4 regions of the Paenibacillus sp. sgz302164 genome follow, and region 4 is predicted to be linked to each of the others. Evidence: riboswitches for the same ligand, from Rfam matches in the RefSeq annotation. Region 4 holds a riboswitch; each other region holds the start of a gene.
What was found. A riboswitch is a leader RNA that binds a small molecule or an ion and turns the genes downstream of it on or off. The one in region 4 is predicted to bind cyclic di-GMP.

Region 1: it holds a riboswitch for cyclic di-GMP, as region 4 does, so the genes downstream of both, AC0LWT_RS10525 (RHS repeat-associated core domain-containing protein) here and AC0LWT_RS26290 (S-layer homology domain-containing protein) in region 4, are expected to answer to the same signal.
Region 2: it holds a riboswitch for cyclic di-GMP, as region 4 does, so the genes downstream of both, AC0LWT_RS04285 (transglutaminase-like domain-containing protein) here and AC0LWT_RS26290 (S-layer homology domain-containing protein) in region 4, are expected to answer to the same signal.
Region 3: it holds a riboswitch for cyclic di-GMP, as region 4 does, so the genes downstream of both, AC0LWT_RS37155 (fibronectin type III domain-containing protein) here and AC0LWT_RS26290 (S-layer homology domain-containing protein) in region 4, are expected to answer to the same signal.

Annotation. Positions count from the first base shown of each region.
Region 1 covers NZ_JBVYOL010000005.1:179,523-181,725, reverse strand. The annotation lists gene AC0LWT_RS10530 (YesU family protein) at 1-263, shown strand, start outside; cyclic di-GMP riboswitch class I at 540-650, shown strand; gene AC0LWT_RS10525 (RHS repeat-associated core domain-containing protein) at 1,004-2,203, shown strand, end outside.
Region 2 covers NZ_JBVYOL010000002.1:180,833-183,035, reverse strand. The annotation lists gene AC0LWT_RS04285 (transglutaminase-like domain-containing protein) at 171-977, opposite strand; cyclic di-GMP riboswitch class I at 991-1,079, opposite strand; gene AC0LWT_RS04280 (class D sortase) at 1,136-1,810, opposite strand; gene AC0LWT_RS04275 (MFS transporter) at 1,885-2,203, opposite strand, start outside.
Region 3 covers NZ_JBVYOL010000045.1:33,289-35,491, reverse strand. The annotation lists gene AC0LWT_RS37155 (fibronectin type III domain-containing protein) at 1-813, opposite strand, end outside; cyclic di-GMP riboswitch class I at 864-958, opposite strand; gene AC0LWT_RS37150 (copper amine oxidase N-terminal domain-containing protein) at 1,269-2,203, shown strand, end outside.
Region 4 covers NZ_JBVYOL010000017.1:160,187-162,389, forward strand. The annotation lists gene AC0LWT_RS26290 (S-layer homology domain-containing protein) at 364-909, opposite strand; cyclic di-GMP riboswitch class I at 965-1,076, opposite strand; gene AC0LWT_RS26295 (amidohydrolase family protein) at 1,368-2,203, shown strand, end outside.

The sequences.
Region 1 (2,203 bases), on a different contig from region 4:
GTTTTCATCTGGCCGCGCAGGGGGCCGATCCGCTGCCGCCCGTGCTCGACGCGAGAGGGCCGTATCGCATGCGCGTGATCGTTCATGGCGGGGAGGTGCTGTTCGCCATCAACGATCTTTTGGTGCTTAAATGGAAGGATGACGGTACGACTTACGGCCCTATCCTCGGCCAAGGACGGATCGGGTTTCGCCAAATGGCCCCGCTCATCGCCGAATACCGCAACCTGCAGGTGCATCGGGTGAGAGAAAAAGGTTCCAATTAGCGCGTTCGAACGGGTCGCAGGCTGCCGACGGATCGTATCGGGAGCCTGCCTTTTTGTTGCCAAGCGACCTTGTGCCCCGCTTCAGTTCAGCAACCCTTGAGGAAAGGAACGGGGTGGGGAGAAATCGTTTCAGTGGCGATTTTTCGCGAAATTTCGCATACTTTGGATAAAAATTGAAATTTATATTGATAGTCAACAAGAGTATGGGTTATTATGGATAGAGTTATGGATCGAATGTACTATTTTTTATAGATTCGTCTACCTATGAACCAAGTGAAAATGAAAAGGCAAACTTGCTCGAAAGACAAGGACGCAAAGCCACGGACCTACTTTTCCGGGATGCATGTCGCAAGACATCTCTGGAGAAACGGCCGCCGGGTTACCACAAGCGGTTGGTTTTTTGTTGTTGAAAGCAGCTCAGAAAGCGAGATGACATGCGAGATGCCGACCTTCTTTTACCAGAGATCACCAAGAATTATTTCCGAAAGGAGGCTTTGAAACGAAATTTTTAAGTTGATAATCGATATAGTTACGGTTCTGATCAGTTCCAATCGGACTTCAAAATCGGCATAAAGATAAGAGAGGAAGGGGGCTAATCCGTAGGTATTAGGTTAAAATTCAACAATGTAAGCGCTATTATTTTGAATGCTGACTGTTTGCAATTTTTTGGTGATAATATCACTTGATTAGCTTAACCGTTTATTGAATTCTTATTTTATATTACTTGAGGTGAGTTATTTTTGAAAAAGATTACTTCATTATTACTAATATTAACAATATTATTCTCCATATTGTTCAAAGATGTTGATAATACCATTTATGCGGCGGATACTTCCAACACAATAAAAGTAACTTCAATAACTGCAAATTATGGTGATATGTATTTCAACCCTACATTTACCGTTACCGGAACTAATTTGCCTTCCTTGGAATACAAGACAAGCATGAGTTACGGTGGATATGGATATAGAAATTTCATGTTGGTAGAGAGTAATGATGCACGTAATCCGAGTGGAATACAGATTGGTTACAAGGATAATAATGTAGGAATAAACGTTATCTCTAGTTCCAGCACACAAATGGTATTTCAAATCAGTGCAACAACCCCATCACACTATACCAGTAATATAGATTTGTATTTAGCACCATCGGGAAGTACTGTTCAACAACATCCAAGTTTTTATGTAGGAAGCTTTAATTTGAGTACATTAGCTCCCAATACAATAAAAGTAACCTCAATAACTGCAAACTATGGTGACATGTATTTTAACCCCACGTTTACCATTACCGGAACTAACTTGCCCCCCTTGGAGTATATGACATATATGAGATTCGGTGGTGAAGGGTATAGAAATTTCATGTTGGTAGAGAGTAATGATCCACGTGATCCGAGTGGAAAACAGATTGGTTACAAAGATAGTAACGTAGGAATAACTGTAATCTCTAGTTCCAGCACACAATTAGTATTTCAAATCAGTTCAACTGACCCATCACATTATACCAGCAGTATAGATTTGTATTTAGCACCATCGGGAAGTACTGTTCAAAAACATCCGAGCTTTTATGTAGGAAGCTTTAATTTGAGCACATTATCTCCCAACACAATAAAAGTAACCTCAATAACTGCAAACTATGGTGACATGTATTTTAACCCCACGTTTACCATTACCGGAACTAACTTGCCCCCCTTGGAGTATATGACATATATGAGATTCGGTGGTGAAGGGTATAGAAATTTCATGTTGGTAGAGAGTAATGATCCACGTGATCCGAGTGGAAAACAGATTGGTTACAAAGATAGTAACGTAGGAATAACTGTAATCTCTAGTTCCAGCACACAATTGGTATTTCAAATCAGTTCAACTGATCCGTCACATTATACCAGCAGTATAGATTTGTATTTAGCACCGTCGGGAAGTACTGTTCAAAAACATCCGAGC
Region 2 (2,203 bases), on a different contig from region 4:
TCTTTTTTCTTTTTTCTCTCTGTAAAAAACAAGTCACATTTTGTATTCTAAAACTTAATACTGAACATAAACTGAACAAACAGCCGCAACAAAAAAAGAACCCGCACTCAGGTTCGAATGCAAGTTCCTTCATCTATTGTATTTCCCGCTCTCGGAGCGGAACTTCGCTTTTAATACATTTTGGTGATCGTATAGTTTGCAGCATCTTTCAGCATCGGCGTGTCTTGTCCGCCTTGTACCCGAGCCGAGTCGTACGTCGTATCGATCGTAACCCATTCGCCCGTATCTTTCAGGAAAACTTGATTCCATGCATGATAAGTTTCCGGCGCTTCAGCCGAATAACCCATAACCAGACGGGTCGGAATGCCTACGCTTCTTGCCATGGCCGCAAAAGTAGATGCATAATCATAGCAAATTCCCTTCGATGCGTCATAAATTTCATCCAAATTCGGGATGTAACCGCCCTCGACGGTTTGCGCTTTATCGTTATCATATGTAATATTTGCCGTAATATAGGCATAAATAGCGGCAATTTTGTCCTTGTCCGTCTCGGCTTTGGCCGTCAGTTCCTTGGCCTTCACAACCGCTTTGGTATCTTTGTTCCAATCGATGAGCGGAATGGATTGCAAAAACACTGCATTTTCGTCGTCCATCTTCAAATCGACCGTTTCTTGCGCGACTACTTTATATTTGTTGCCGCCTGTCGACTCCGCAACGAGAACAGTGTAACTGCCGTTGCCTAATTGCAGAGGATACTGGGCGCCTTCAGCCAGGTTATAATCAAATTTGACGTTCCCTTTGGAAATCCGGACGAGGGCTTTCGTATTTTTCGCATTCGCGTAGTTGACTGTAACGACTCCTTTGTTCAGAAGGCTTTTGTCTACTGCCGCTTGAGCGGAAGCTGCGTAAGTCCCTTTCGGTGCAAGGATCAGAAGAAGTGCAACGACCATCATGGATACAAAGGTTTTTTTGAACATAAAAAACTCTCCTTTCGGTAACTGGCTGCCAACTTAGCGCTTGCTAAGGAAGGCCCTTTAGTTTTGCGTCTCTAGCTTTCGCTAGATTTGCCTTTATCGGTGGAAAGCACCGAAATCTTATTTTTTTAATAGAGCGATTATATCATAGACTTGTCCGTTTAACTAGTCTTAGTTTCTATTAATTTTCCTTTGACTGCGATGCGGTGCGTCGGGTTTTCCATCGGATGGCATGTAATCAGCGTAATCTCGCTGTCTTTGCCGTTCCCGTTCAACACCCAGACATCCTCCGGGAGAACGTACTGTTTGCTTTCGACTTTGTACACGAACTGTTTGCTGCCTGTGTCCACTTCGACCAAATCTCCTACGTCCACTTCGTCCAGCCTATTGAAATTTTTGCCGTAAGTAAGGTTCCTGTGGCCGGCAATGGCATAATTCCCCACTTCGCCCGCTTTGCCTGTATGGGCAATGCTCGCAAGGGACAGCTTCAGATTGCCCGGCGTCGCATCCGTTAATATCGGCAGCTTCAAATTAATCTTGTCGATGATTAAAACGCCCTCGATATTTTTCAGCTCCATCGCTGCCGGCATCGCTGTCGGCTCCGCGCTCAAAGGGATTACCGGCGGCATCTCTGCGGATGTCCCGGCCGAAGAAGGAGCGCTGACCGCCGCCGCATCCGTCTCGGGGGCCGGTTCATCGATATGGCGCAAATTTTCCTGCCATTGCCGCAAAATTTTTTGCTGCTGATAGCTCTCATAGCGATCGCTGACCGTCGGGTAAAGAAAAACGATGATGCCGAGGACGATGCATGCCAGGGAAACGATTTTTCTTATCATGCGGGTTTCCTGCCTTTGTTTAGCGCGATTTCATATCTATTGGGCATTATACCTCTTTCTCCTGGCAAAATCCATCACATCGCTTGACGAACCGCGCTTCCCGCTCTCGAAATCCGCACGGCCATAACTGCGGCAAGCAGGCAGACGAATCCCGCGCCGATGAAGGCAATGGTATAAGTCCCCATCCAGTCCCGCATCAATCCGGCGCCATATGCCGCTGCCGATGCGCCTAACTGGTGAGCGACGACTACCCAGCCAAAAATCATCCCGGCCTTTTCTTTGCCGAACTCTTTCGAAGCCAACTTCACGGTCGGAGGGACCGTCGCAATCCAATCAAGCCCGTAAAAGACCGAGAAAATCAAGAGCGACATCGGACTTGAATCAAGCGCATAC
Region 3 (2,203 bases), on a different contig from region 4:
TGAGACCGGATCGCAATTCGCGTATGCAACAGCTTTTTGTTCAAAATCAGACAGCAATTGGTTCACTCGCTGCACTTCTACATCCATATACCTTCCTATTTCCTCCTGCAGACCATCCACTTGCAGATAAGATGGAGCATTATGCTCGTTATTCATCTTGCCCGAAAGCAGTACTTTGTCCCCATGCACTTTTCTCGGTTCGGGCGGCGGCCCTATAACAGGCGTGCTGGCAGCAGAAAGGGCGAGCAAAGTGCTGGGAGAGCCAACTTTGGTTAGCTCTATGAACTGTAAAGCCGTCTCCGCTTCCTCCGCATCGCCGGAACTGACCGTTAATCTGCCGTCCGCAACTTCAACAGATTTTGCTGCAATGACATGCTGCCCTCCCTCAAGAGGGATACGATCGAAAAAGCTTACTCCTTCAACAACTACAGTATTGTTGCTTGAATACACGGACTCGCCGACACTTACCTTAACTTCATAGATGCCGTTGTTTACTTCGAATTCCCAGACCCCGCCTTTATGAACGCGAATTGCGGTATCATTCGGAGTAGTTTGATAAGTACTGCCGCTTACCGTAGAATCCGTGTGAGAACTATTCCACCCATAATTGAATCCATTTTGCGTGCTGAACGGCATTCCCGAGTCTGGCAAAAATCCTTCAGGTACAGGTGAAGTTGCAGGCTGGAAATTAACCTTTACATTCCACGCTCCTGTATCGGCATATGTATACGACGATTCTGCAAAAGGAATGAACAACTGCAGCAGCAGGCATAGACAGAGCCCCCTGACAACAGCTTGAAACCCAAATTTCATATTTGTATCCTCCATTTCCCTTTCAATTTACACAAAAAAGACCAATTGCAATAGGCGGCCCGGCTGCCGTACCGTTTCGGTCTGAAACGGTTTAGGCCCGTGGCTTTGCGTCCCTGTCTTTCGATCAGGTTTGCCTTTTTCAATTTCAATTGGTCTTCGCTTATGTGCGGCACTCAAAACTCGTTTGATGCTATCATAGGTAAAAAGATTTGTTCATACCTACCTTTATACTATAAACAAATATGCCTGTATACCTAGTTACAACATAATATACGACTAGATTTAAATATTTCCTCTTTTTTTGGAATCTTTTGTCGATTTTAATTTGATGCATATTTTGCATAACTAATTTCATAAAATCTCCTTAACCTCGGCGAGTCCTTCGGCGTTTTTTCGCGTATAATTTATCAGACATTCTGCCTCATACCTAATTAAATTAAAGGAGAAGATTTCATATGCAAAAGAAACATCGGCAATGGTGGATTTCCGCCGCGCTTGTTGTGCTGTTGATCGCCTTGACAGGCTGTCAGGCCGTGCAGGGTCTTGATCTCGGGCAGGCTATGCAAAATACCGGAACCGTTAAGTCCTCGGTATCCAAAGGTTCAATTGCGCTGGAGCTAATTACAGGCAGCGGCGATCAGATGGATCCCAAAGAAAAGGCGCTGATTGAAACGTTCAAACATACAAAGCTGACGATCAACAGCGCTAAAATGCAGGACGCTCAGCACGCATCGATCGATGGGGAATGGAATTACGCCAAAGGGACGATTCCTTTTCAGCTCGTCATCGACGGTACCAAGATGATCGTACATATTGACGGCGCCAAGAAGCCTATCGTCTTTGACCAGGCGGCATTGGCGGCTGACGGAAGGGTGGCGCCGTTATCTCAAGAAATCAGGCAAAAGCTGACGAATAGCGCAGAGCAGCTGCGGCCTGCCCTTTATAAGTTTTTCTTCAACAATGCGCCGAACCCGAATACAATCTCCGTAACCGACGCTACGGAGCAAGTGAACAATGAGACGCTAAACATGCAAAAAGTGCATGTGGAGTTAAAAGGCAGCGAGCTCGCCGGTCTTTTGAAACTGTTCCTGACGAACGTCCTCGCCGATGAGCAAGGCTTGAAAGAGCTGCTTGGCCAACTGTACGATGCGGTCGTACCGATTGTGAAGGAGCAAATGAGAATTTCTCAGGAACAATTGAAGGAAGAGTACCCCGATTTGGAGGAACAATCGACTACGTCGGATTTGATGATGGCCTATCTTAACAATAAAAACCTGGCGGTCGAATTCGCTTATACAACGATTCATGAGTACTTGAAAAAAGCTGTAGACGAATTTGATAAAACGATGAAAGACACTGCTGCTTCCGATTCACCGGCCAACGAGGAAGT
Region 4 (2,203 bases):
CTTTGCTTTAAATTCTTCCGTGATCAATCCCTATAAATAAAGCTTTTGGGAAACCAATTTCCTCCAATGCTCAAACATGGAAATGAGGGTCTCTTGATCGTCTCGGTCAGAACCACCTAGAATCATTCGATCAAGTCCGTATCTACCCTGTAAGTCATCTAGGACGGCCCTTACAATTGAAAGAGCCAGATCGTCGTTAATATCGTTTGGTTGAAGTGGTAGGGCATCCTCCATTTTTAGATCAACTCCTGTAATTCAAAAAAATAAGACTTAACTGCAGCTAGTGGGAAATTTTCCTAATACTTATCGAGCTTATTACGATATATATCAAAATTCTCATCATCGAAGCAAACAAAATAAACCTCATCGATCTAGTGTGCCGCTATCGTCCAGGCCGGTGATCAGCCCGGCTTTCGTCGCAAGGTACATCCACTTCTTGTCATCCGCGTTCTTGTCGCCGGTAGCCGCCCGAACCGCTATGCGCGCCATTTCTTGACGCGTCATCGGCGTATTCCAGTCTCCGCTCGTAAAGTCGCTCCATTGATGAATCCCCGCGGTGACCGCCGCGTTAATGTACGGCAAATACCAGTCACTGCCACTGGCGGCGCCGGAAACCGAAAGATGAAGCGCGGTATCGACCATTTTGATAAACTCGGCGCGCGTCACTTTTTCGTTCGGTTTGAAAGAATGGTCTTGATAGCCGTCGACATAGCCTTTTTGAATGGCTCCAGCGATGGTCGTTTCCGCCCAATGTCCTTTCGTGTCGCTGAAGCTGCCTGTGGAAGCCGTACCGGCGGTAGTTATCGCTTTTGTTCCCGGCGCAGCAGTGGTAGAATCGGCCCCGGCAGCGTGAATGGAAGTTCCAAGTAGTGCGGCAGTTGCCAGTGATGCAATCCAATATACTTTCATTTGTATACCCCCAAAGGAATGAATTTACTTTTCTCAAATCAAAAAACCAACCGATTTCGGCAACCCGGCTGCCGTTTCTCCGAGAAATGTCTTACGACATATCCCTCGTAGAAGTAGGCCCGTGGCTTTGCGTCCCTGTCTTTCGAACAGGTTTGCCTTTTCGTGTTCAGTTGGTTCATAGGCATTTAAAACTATAAAAATAGTACATAAGATTTAATACAAGTCCCATATTAACCCATAATCTAACATATTTCCACAAAATATTTATTTCTTGCACCTACTTGAACACGCGCCGATCTTTTTCTTTCTTCATCATAGCTTAGAGCTACGTTTGAGCAAGTGTCATAATTAAGTCTTGACCAAATATGTTAAATTATGTAATATTTTTTTTGTAAGCATTAGATGTAAATTCGTTTTTCATCATCACTTTTGTAAAATCCATTCATTTGTCAAAGGAGATGGGAAGGTTGAGTAGACGTTACTTAATTAAAAACGGCTGCGTTTTGACGATGGACAAATCTTTAGGGGATTTTAAGAAAGCGGACATTTTAGTAGAAGACTCTGTCATTGCAACGATTCAAGAAGATCTCGAAGTATCGGATTGTGAAATGGTCGACGCAACGGATATGATTGTCATGCCGGGATTGGTGGATACCCATCGGCACGTTTGGGAATCTTTGGTGCGAACTATAGGCGCCGACTGGTCGTTGCCTACCTATTTGCAAAACATTTATTATGGCGGGTTTGGAAGCAGGCTGCGGCCCGCGGATTGTTATGCCGCTAACCTGTTGGGAGCTTTGGAAGCGCTCAATGCCGGCGTAACCACTCTTTTGGATTGGACGATGATTTATTCTCCCGATCATGCGGACGAATTGATTCGCGGCTTGCAGCATTCCGGCATTCGTGCCGTGTTCGCGTACGGAGCTTCCGGTGAAACCGAATATTGGAACCGTGATAGCAAAAAAATGGTTACTGACGATGTGCGCCGCGTAAAACAGCAGTATTTTTCCTCCGATGATCAATTATTAACGATGGGGTTAGCCATTAGAGGACCGGAATTTAGTCACTGGGATACATCGGTTCAGGAAATCCAGCTTGCCAGAGAACTGGGTGCGGTATGTTCCATGCATATTGGCTTCGGCAGTTGGGGGCCGGATGACCGATCCGTTGAAAAGCTATATAAAGCCGGTTTGCTTGGCCCCGATTTAAATATGGTACATGCAAATACAATGGGCTATGACGAATACAAAATGCTCGCAGATTCAGGAGCGTCGATATCCGTTACTCCCGAGGT